One region of the Limnobaculum xujianqingii genome, then DNA from elsewhere that is predicted to be linked to it. Evidence: predicted binding sites of a transcription regulator. Region 1 holds the regulator's gene; the other holds the start of a gene.

Region 1 (5,464 bases):
TCGAGATCTCTGATAACTCATCTTTATCATCCCCGGATTCCACAATCGGTAATATGCTGGTATCACCGCTGGGGCCGTCATATTCCAGACGCTGCTGACAAATCTGAATCAGGACTTCACAAGCGTTTAAATACTTCTGTGCCAACGCGGGAACCAGTACATATTGGTCTCGGGCGATGGTTGTTATCGCGTTCAGATGCTCAACCAAAAACTGGCTATGGGTAACCCAAAGACGCATATCGGCCAGATAGCGGGTATTGAATCCCGGTTCCTGCATGGCCTGATTCAATGCGGTAAAAAGCGTATTGTGAGCCTGATTAACTCTCATTCGGGTATAGGCCAGTTCAGCAACATCTGTGCCCATATTAAATATTTGCCGCAGATGCTGTTGATAGGTCTCCAGTGCGTTGTGAGCATTTTTACGTAACAGTGCGCTTTGCCATTGAGGCCACAGCCACAGGCTACTGGCAAATGCCAGCATACAGCCAATAACCGTATCGATAAGACGTGGCAACAGGTAGTTCATACCACTGTTAGAGATAATCTGTAAGGTATAGAGCGCGGTAATGGTGAACCCAATCACCGCCATACCATAATTCTTACGTACTATTAGATAAGAGCAAAATGTCAGTACCAACATCAAAATCAACATCAGGTTCTGAGAGTAGTAGAGATGCAAAATTGCCGCTCCGGCAAGAATACCTATCATGGTGCCCAGTGAGCGGTGCTGAATTCGAATACGGGTCGCGTTATAGCCATTCTGGCTGACCACCATAATGGTCATTAGTATCCAATAAGGCTTGGGTAGATTGAGCGTCAGCCCAATGCCGGCGCCTGCCGCTAATGTGAGGCCAAGGCGTGCGGCATTTTTGAATGCGGCAGATTTAAGGGAACAATAACTTTTTAGCGCCTGCAAAAAAGGAAGACGACTTTGCATCGGCATCAGTGTTCGGTTGTATAGAGGCTTTTGGCGGCTAAGTAAGTGAGCAATACGGCTGAAATGATAATAACAAAAAGTTCCTACCGGATTATCCGGATGCTGTCGGGCAATTTTTGCCAGTGCTGATAACTCAGAATCCATATTGAAAGGCGTTGAACGGCGGTGATAGAGAATATTATCGGCTAATGCCTGCAAACGTTGACTAATGGTCTTTGCATTATGACGAATGATGGCTTCGGCCTGACTCTGTTCAACCAGTTTTTGTACCTCGACTGGCTGGTGCAAACTGACGGTAATGTGTTCCTGCAAATCGAGGGCCACTTGAAACGCCTGAATTAATCGCCGATGACGAGGGTGTTTCAGGTTAGGGATCATATAAATTTGCTGATAAATCAATGAGATGATGTCCATCACTTTCTGTTGTTGTAACAGTAGTGGAGGGAGAGCTTTCTCCGGGTCGGTGTGCTGGGTCAGTAAGCTGTACTTCTCTTCAAAATAACAGGCTAACTGACGGAAAAGCAGGTTAAGTGATTCTCGCATGGGCTGTTCTTGCCAAAGCCGAAACCACAGATGGATAAACAAACCATACCAGACTGTGCCAATGGCAAATAACATGGCTACTCGCCAAACAGGTAAGTTGCCCGCCATACTGAGGGTAAAAATAGCGGTGACTAATGCAGCAGGCATTAACCGACCATAAAGCGGACTAATTTCTGCCGTTACGCCAAATAATAGCGTCAGAATAAGCATGCAGATCGGTAGTGGAACCGACCACAACAGAAGAAACTGCAACAATACACTACTGATAACAAACAACCCGCCGCCAATAGCCAGCCGTTTGAAAAAGTGTTTATGGGGAGTATCCAAACCACCAATACTGCAGCAGGCAGGAACAAGGGAGAGTAAAAAGCCGGTTGCCAGGTCGTCGAGTAGCCAAAACAGCAAGACAGGCAAACAGAGAACTAACGTTTGGCGCAGAGCATAATTGACTTCTGGATGATAAATGACTCGTCGCCACATAGGCCTCCCGGGTAAAGGGAAGCGGATATGGCAACTGGAGGCCCTAAACCTATCCGCTTCTCTTTATTATTTAACGAGTCCCGTAGACAACGATAGTCTTTCCATGAGCGGAGATCAGATTTTGATCTTCCAGCATTTTTAAAATACGTCCTACCGTTTCACGGGAACATCCAACAATTTGACCAATTTCCTGACGGGTGATCTTGATTTGCATTCCGTCTGGATGGGTCATTGCATCCGGTTGTTTAGCCAGATTGAGTAATGTTTGTGCGATACGGCCCGTAACATCAAGGAAGGCAAGGCTTCCTACTTTCTCAGAGGTAACCTGTAAGCGGCTGGCCATCTGAGCGGATAAACGCATTAAAATATCCGGGTTAACTTGAATCAGCTGGCGAAATTTCTTATATGAAATTTCAGCAACTTCACATGCTGTTTTTGCCCTGACCCAGGCACTGCGTTCCTGACCTTCTTCAAACAGGCCAAGTTCTCCGATGAAATCCCCCTGATTGAGATAGGAGAGGATCATCTCTTTACCTTCTTCATCCTTAATCAGAACGGCTACGGCACCCTTTACAATATAGTAAAGAGTTTCTGCTTTTTCACCTTGGTGAATAAGTGTGCTCTTGGATGGATATTTATGAATATGACAATGAGATAAAAACCATTCGAGAGTAGGGTCTGTTTGCGGTTTGCCGAGAACCATTTGTTGTTATCCTCTTTGTAGTCACTGCCTAACACAGCAAAGCGAGAAGCTTGCCGAAAATCTTACCCGCCCCGAAGCATATAACTTGCCAGGTGAGCGCTATTATAGCTGATGTAAAAAAGAATATAGAGGTGTTTGTGGGCTGGTGCCACATCAGCCTGAGCGAACTCTAATTTATCTATTGTACCCACACTATGATTTTAACACAGGTTGAGCCAAGAGTCTCGTGTTGTCTTACTAAAATGAGGGTTAAGCGGCGCTGATTCGGGTTATTCGCCTGTTTTACCCTCATTTCCCTATTCTAATATTCTGCCTTCTAATAGTTGCTGTATTAATGGTGTGATAATTAACTCCATTGCCAGCCCCAATTTTCCTCCCGGAATGACCAGAGTGTTTGTTTGGGAGATAAACGATCCCTGTAACATGACCAGTAAATAGGGAAAATCAATGCCTGTCAGCCCCCTGAAGTGAATAACTACCAGACTTTCGTCCATCGTTGGAATACTCTTCGCAGAAAATGGATCAGAAGTATCAACGGTGGGGACGCGCTGGAAGTTGATATGAGTCCGGGAAAACTGTGGGGTGATGTAATTGATGTAGTCATCCATAGAGCGAACTACGGAATCCAGCACGGCTTCCCGGGAGTGTTCTCGCTCCACCGTGTCGCGGATTAGCTTTTGTATCCATTCCAGGTTAACGATAGGAACTACGCCAACCAGCAGATCGACATGCTGGGCAACATTATGCTTAGCGGTGACGATGCCACCATGCAGTCCTTCATAAAACAGCAAGTCTGTGGTTTCAGGTAACGGTTGCCAGGGAGTAAAGGTACCCGGGGTTTGGTTATAGGGGACCGCTTCATCATAAGTATGCAAGTACTTACGTGTGCGTCCGTTTCCGGTTTTTCCGTATTCAATAAAGCTGTTTTCCAACAGTGCAAAGTCATTGGCCTCGGGGCCAAAATAGCTGATATGGCGACCTTGCTCTCTGGCTTTACGGATTTCCGCATCCATCTCCGGGCGTGTATAGCGATGATATGCATCACCATCAATGCGTGCGGCACTTAAATTTAACTGCTGAAAGATCTTCCTGAAGGCCAGACTGGTGGTAGTAGTACCGGCTCCACTGGAACCAGTAACTGCAATGATTGGATGTTTTGCTGACATTAACCTGATTCCTTAATTTTCATTATTATTACCAGAGCATAGTCGGATTGATGCAGGGCTGTCATAAAATTTTATTCAGATGAATCAATACTCCGGATAAGGTTGTTCTTCCATATCATCACTGAAACGATCTTTGGGCATAATATTGATGGTTTCATGTAGTTCTGACCAAACCAATATGACCTGACCGCTTTTTAGCTGACGCTTAACGTCATCGACTTTCTGCTGTAGTGATCTTTCGTGTTCTCCGTAATCGGTGCCTTCACGCAAAACAAAGGATTCAATAATACTTTCCAGCGTTTCGGGAGCCAGTTGCTGCCACGGGATCATCATTTGTTTTTCTCCAGATAGCGGGTTAACCATTCAGGGATACGATGTTCCAGCCACATCTGTGGCTTTTTCCATGTACCACTGACAAAGCCAACGTGACCGCCGTGTTCCGTTAACTGATATTCAATATTTTCGGGCAGGCTGTTTTTTGCCGGAATCACTTCCGGTGACATAAAGGGATCGTCTTTGGCGTGAATAATCAGCAAAGGAATGCGTACCTGATGCAATACCGGTAGAGCACTGCACTTTTGATAATAATCGGTGGAATCTTTAAATCCATGTAATGGTGCTGTAAGAGCATCATCAAACTCACGAATAGAACGTATATTTTTCAGTGATAAGCCGGGCAGCGGCATAATACCAGGATAGCGAATGAGCTTACGTTTGGTACTTTGCTTAAGTAAACCCAGCAGATAGCGGTGATAAACTCTCGACAGACCTTGCTCTAAACGACGGGAACAGGGACCGAGCATCAGCGGAGCGGAGACAATGACTGCTGCCTCAAGTGGAACTTTGTCACCTTCTTCAGCCAGATAGCAACCTAACATATTGCCACCCAGCGAGTAACCTACTGCGGCAGTAGGTGCTTCTCCCAATGTATCTTGTAACCAGTTGAGAAAAAATCGAGTATCGCTGGTTTCGCCAGAATGATAAGCACGAGGGCTACGGTTAGGTTCACCGCTACAACCGCGAAAATGCATAACGGCCCCCAACCAGCCGTTTTGCCGACAAACCGCCAGCAAACCATGGGCATAAGGGCTATAAAAATTGCCTTCTAAACCATGAAACAATATCAGACGCGGTTTATGTTTGGCCTGATGAGGGTCTTCGCTCCAGGCAACATCAATAAAATCGCCGTCCGGAAGTTCCAGACGCTGCCACACGGGGTCCAGACTAATCTTTCTGCGGATAATCCGGGGTAGCAGAGTTTGTATGTGTGGGTTACCGGTGCCCGGTATGGGCCGAAATTGTGCATCCATAACAAAATTAAATTCACTCTTGGGGACTTGTGCGATCAATATCACACTGCTAGCTTGAATGGAATGATTAAACATCTCTCACTGGTAAAGGGTTATACAGAATGGAGTTAGGCTGGTTTCTTTCTATGTCGATGTTTCTATGGATAGCGGCAGTTACACCGGGTCCAAATAATATGTTACTCACCTCTTCAACTGCTAACTTCGGTTTCACCCGTTCTTTACCGTTGATGTTTGGCATTATGATTGGCATGCAATTGCTGCTGCTGTTAGTTGCCATGGGTGTTGGTACATTGGTAACTGCTTATCCTTCGTTACATCTGGCGCT
Region 2 (5,464 bases), on a different contig from region 1:
AGAGATTAAAGTTCCGGATTTACACACTAAACTGGAGTGCCATTTACAAGGGATGGGTATCGGTTTTCTACCTAAAAACTTGTGTCAGCGTTTTATTGATAACGGTCAGCTAGTAACGAAGGAAGTTGAAAATAAGCGCCAACCCTCTCCACTCTCTCTGGCCTGGAGTCATCATGAGCACACAGGCAAAGCAGTTCGGGAAATTGTTTCATTATTTAAACGTAATGATGAAAAGATTGCCGACTTTCTCACCAATATCGATCGGCGTCCTAATCTGGAATAGTCATGCAGGTAAATGGGAACTAAAAAGGGCGCCATACATTTCGACGCCCTCTCAGATAACCACTGCGGATTATTTAACTTCAGTTACCGTATTATCACCATTATCAGGCAATAATGTAGGTGTAGCACCCCGGTTTGCTCCCAACGTCGGTACCGGACGACGGAATCCACGGGTAATATAAACCAGATACAACAGACCCAATCCGCCCCAAATCAGACCCAGCCGCAGAGAATCTTCTTCCAGATTCAGCCACAGAATAACAATCATGATCGCGCCAATCAGCGGAAGGATCAGGAAGCTGAAAATATCCTTAGCGCTTTTATTGCGTTTCTGGCGCACAAAGAAGAACCAGATAACTGAAATATTCACAAAGCTAAAAGCTACCAGTGCACCAAAATTAATCAGTGAAATGGCACTTTCCAGATCGAGAAACAGCGCGGCCAGAGCTACTACGCCAACCAGTAAAATGTTGGTTACTGGTGTTTTCCATTTAGGATGCACATAACCAAACACTTTTTCCGGCAGCACATTGTCGCGCCCCATCACATATAACAGACGGGCAATACTGGCATGAGAAGCCAGACCTGATGCCAGCGCCCCTACTACCGTACAACACAGCAAAATGAACTGGAACATCTTACCGCCAACGTACAGTGCAATTTCTGGCGTTGCATTATCCGGATCGTTCAGCACAGTTAAATCCGGAAAATAGAGCTGAATAAAGAAAGAAACCGTAACGAAAATAATGCCACCGTACAGCGCCGTCAGGAAGATGGCCTTAGGGATCACACGTTTAGGGTCTGGTGTCTCTTCTGACAGCGTGCTTACTGCATCAAAGCCAAGAAACGAGAAGCAAAGTACTGTTGCCCCGGCAATAATCGGCACCATTTGTGCTTCGCTGGAGAAGAACGGTCTGGTGATATCAACCTGGGATCTTCCCGCATCACCAAGATGCAATCCTTCCCAAACCAGATAGACAAACGCCACCAGAATAGCGATCTGGAAAAACACCAGAACCATATTCAGGTTTGCCACCCAGTTAACGCTACGCAGGTTGATTACCGTCATAACAAATACAAAGCCGACAACCCATATCCATGAAGCAACTTCAGGGAACAGTGCTGACAAATATATTTTTGCCAGTAATGTGTTAATCATGGGCAGGAACATATAGTCCATCAGTGATAACCAGCCCACCATGAAGCCTACATGAGGATTTATCGCCTTTTGCGAATAAGTGTATGCCGAGCCTGCTTCCGGAAACTGACGCACCAATTTGCCATAGCTGATAGCAGTAAACAGCACGGCGACTAATGCCAGAATATAAGCGCTTGGGACATGGCCTTCTGTCTTACCGGAAACGATCACAAACGAGTCGAATACGGTCATTGGCGTCAGATACGCCAAACCGATAACGACGATTTGCCACAGTTTTAGTGAACGTTTGAGTTGAACGCGGTTAGCGACAGGTATAGAGGTTGCAGAAAGACTAATAGACATAGCCGTATTCCCCCATACTCTCAACTTTTTTACTCGATAACACACAAAGCAGAGAGGCCGCAGGGGAATAACATAGCGAGCGGCTAAAATTTAAAGGGGTATAACATCGGTTGGTAAGGCGTTGAATTTGCCGTGCGCCATAGTCGCTGCGGCGGTATTGATCACCGACGCAGAGAGGTGGTTTGAGAAGGGAATTTTTCATTTTTATTCCTTATTCAATAAGTTACCAAAATTAAGCGGTATACGTGAATATTTATTAACCTCGGAATAAGCCCTATAAATCTAATATGTTTAAGATTTATAACCATTTTTCTCTGGTCTGATGCAAAAAAATAACCGACGTCATTTTACGCCGGTTATTCACTATTGGGTGCATTTTGCACCACAACAATCCCCTTGCCAATAGTGCAAAATAAATATTTTTCACCCATGGAGAAGGAATTAAAAAAACCTTTAATAAACAACTAATTAAACAGACTAATTCAGTAAATAATTACCGGTTAATTTTTTGTTTTATACTGATAACGGAAATGATCAATTTGATGCTTTACAGAAATGATTTGAAACGATCTTTCATTACATTTATTGTGTGATCCATAGCACATTAATAAAATTTAATTGTATGATAAATCCAATTCTAATGCAGAGGGACTTTTTATGCTGTCGTTCCTGAGACTCTGCTGGCAATACCTCCGAGCCTTTGTTCTGATTTATCTTTGTCTGCTAGCGGGCAACGCTATCTCTACCCTGCTCCCCCTGAAAATTCCGGGTAGCATTATTGGTATGCTGTTGCTTTTTACTCTGCTCTCCACTCAGATATTGCCATCCAATTGGGTAAAGCCGGGTTGTTATCTATTTATTCGCCATATGGCCCTGCTGTTTGTGCCGATTAGTGTAGGGGTAATAAAGTATTATCCTCAACTAGTCAGCCAGTTTGGCCCGCTGGTGATTTCCTGTTTGATCAGCAGCTTAATCACCATGTTGGTGGTCGGCTACTCTTCACACTATATGCACGGCATCAGACGAATGAAATCTGATAAGGAATCATCATAATGTGGTGGGCTATTCCTCTGACTTTGGTGGCCTTTTATGGTGCCCGCCAGGTTGCGATTAAGTTAAAGCAGCCATTGCTTAATCCGCTGCTGATTTCGCTGTTTATTATTATTCCTGTTTTGTTACTGACCCATACCAGCTACGACAGCTACTTTGCCGGCAGTTCACTACTCAACGATTTGTTGCAGCCTGCCGTGGTGGCTTTAGCTTTCCCATTGTATGAGCAATTGCATCAGATACGGGCCCGCTGGAAATCAATTATTACTATCTGTCTGGTTGGTAGTCTGGTTGCTATGATTACCGGTACCGCTGCTGCATTATTACTTGGTGCTTCCCCGGAAATTGCCGCTTCGGTATTACCTAAATCAGTCACCACACCAATTGCCATGGCAACCGCTGAATCTATTCACGGTATTCCAGCCATCAGTGCTATTTGCGTTATGTTTGTAGGAATATTTGGGGCAGTGTTCGGTCACCCAATACTCAATATGCTGAAGATAAAAACACCGTCCGCCAGAGGATTGGCTATTGGCTCAACTGCTCACGCCCTCGGAACAGCACGTTGCGCTGAAGAAGATTATCAGGAAGGCGCTTATAGTTCTTTAGCCCTGGTTATCTGCGGTATTATTACTTCTCTGGCCGCACCTTTTGTTTTTCCAGTGTTAGTAAAACTGTTTGCCTGATTGATAAACATCATTAGGGGTATGGATGAAATTATATTGTTTTTTCATACCCCTAATTTCTTTCCTCAAATAATTAACTTTTCCCGCTAAATATTTTCCTAAATTACTAAAAACAATAGAAACAACGGGAATTGCTATTTCCCTATTTTATTTACATTTTTTCACAGCTTAGGCCGAACAAAAGGAAATTTTTCAGGTAGACTAGCGCCCTAAGACCCGAAATCGCCAACTCATGATTAATGTCGTTTGGATCTCAATATTCAACAAAATATCTATATATTAGTAACATTGATTGTACATTTGTGTTGAGTTTCCTAAAATCGGCGGACGATTACGGGTCGCAGTTGCCCGACTATCCTTTTACCTGATCTAAAAGAGCCAATTTCATGGAACTGGAACACGAAAGTAAACGTCCGTTGTACATCCCCTATGCTGGTCCTGCCCTGCTTGAAACTCCACTACTGAATAAAGGTAGCGCTTTCACCGAGGAAGAACGCAGTAACTTTAACCTCCACGGCCTGCTGCCTGAAGCAATTGAAACCATCGAAGAACAAGCTGAGCGCGCCTATAAGCAATTTTTAGGGTTCAAAACGGATATCGATAAGCATATCTACTTGCGTAATATTCAGGATACTAACGAAACCCTGTTCTATCGCCTGATCGAAAATCACATGAGCGAAATGATGCCGGTGATTTACACGCCAACCGTTGGCGAGGCTTGTGAGCACTTCTCTGATATTTATCGTCGCCACCGTGGCCTGTTCATCTCCTATCCGAATAAAGACAATATTGATGACATGTTGCAGAATGCCACTAAACAAAACGTTAAAGTTATTGTGGTAACCGATGGTGAACGTATCCTTGGCCTTGGGGATCAGGGCATCGGCGGTATGGGGATTCCTATCGGTAAGCTCTCCCTTTACTGTGCCTGTGGCGGTATCAGCCCGGCCTATACCCTTCCTGTCGTTCTGGATGTGGGAACTAACAACCAACAGTGTCTGAACGATCCACTGTATATGGGCTGGCGTCATCCACGTATTACCGGTGACGAATACTTCGAATTTGTTGACGCCTTTATTTGTGCGGTAAAACGCCGCTGGCCAAACGTTCTGCTGCAATTTGAAGACTTCGCACAGCAGACCGCTACGCCACTGCTTAACCGTTATCGTAATGAGCTATGTTGTTTTAATGATGATATTCAGGGCACCGCTGCCGTTACTCTGGGTAGTTTAATTGCCGCCAGCCGTGCTGCCGGTAGTCAGATGAAAGAGCAGACGGTGGTATTCCTGGGTGCGGGCTCTGCTGGTTGTGGTATCGCGGAACAGATCATTGCCCAAATGATCGCCGAAGGCTTAAGTGAAAGCGAAGCCAGAGAGCGAGTGTTTATGGTTGACCGCTTTGGCTTATTAACCGATAAGATGCCAAATCTGCTTGAGTTCCAGTCTAAACTGGTGCAAAAGCATGAGTTACTCAACCACTGGCATACCGAAAATGAAGCTATTTCACTGTTGGAAGTTGTACGTAACGCAAAACCAACGGTAATGATTGGCGTATCGGGTCAGGCAGGTCTGTTTACTGAAGAGATCATTCGTGAAATGCACAAGCACTGTGCCCGTCCGATTGTTCTACCGTTGTCTAACCCGACTTCGCGGGTTGAAGGTCGTCCTGAAGATATTATCAACTGGACCGATGGTGCAGCATTGGTTGCTACCGGTAGTCCTTTTGCTCCGGTAATGTATAAAGAGAAAGTGTTCCCAATTGCCCAGTGTAATAACTCTTATATCTTCCCGGGAATTGGCCTTGGTGTGCTTGCCGCTAAAGCCAGTCGGGTTACTGACGGTATGCTGATGGCCGCCAGCCGCGCACTGGCAGACTGTTCACCATTAGCTAAGCATGGCGAAGGTGCTCTGTTGCCTGAAGTGGATGATATTCAGCAGGTTTCCCG

What was found. Region 1 encodes CRP, which controls carbon source genes, mostly activating them, when cyclic AMP is high. Its sites were predicted from a motif close to ATGTGANNNNNNTCACAT; they were not measured.
Region 2: the regulator CRP is predicted to act here: its motif matches at 2,371-2,388, upstream of GOL65_RS18980 (CidA/LrgA family protein).

The regions. Positions count from the first base shown of each region.
Region 1 covers NZ_JABMLK010000001.1:2,479,399-2,484,862, reverse strand. The annotation lists gene GOL65_RS11295 (YccS/YhfK family putative transporter) at 1-1,960, opposite strand, end outside; gene crp (cAMP-activated global transcriptional regulator CRP) at 2,031-2,663, opposite strand; gene GOL65_RS11285 (phosphoribulokinase) at 2,960-3,829, opposite strand; gene GOL65_RS11280 (YheU family protein) at 3,914-4,162, opposite strand; gene GOL65_RS11275 (hydrolase) at 4,159-5,139, opposite strand; gene GOL65_RS11270 (LysE family translocator) at 5,241-5,464, shown strand, end outside.
Region 2 covers NZ_JABMLK010000002.1:1,087,733-1,093,196, reverse strand. The annotation lists gene allS (HTH-type transcriptional activator AllS) at 1-283, shown strand, start outside; gene GOL65_RS18985 (APC family permease) at 353-1,783, opposite strand; gene GOL65_RS18980 (CidA/LrgA family protein) at 2,441-2,836, shown strand; gene GOL65_RS18975 (CidB/LrgB family autolysis modulator) at 2,836-3,519, shown strand; gene GOL65_RS18970 (NAD-dependent malic enzyme) at 3,906-5,464, shown strand, end outside.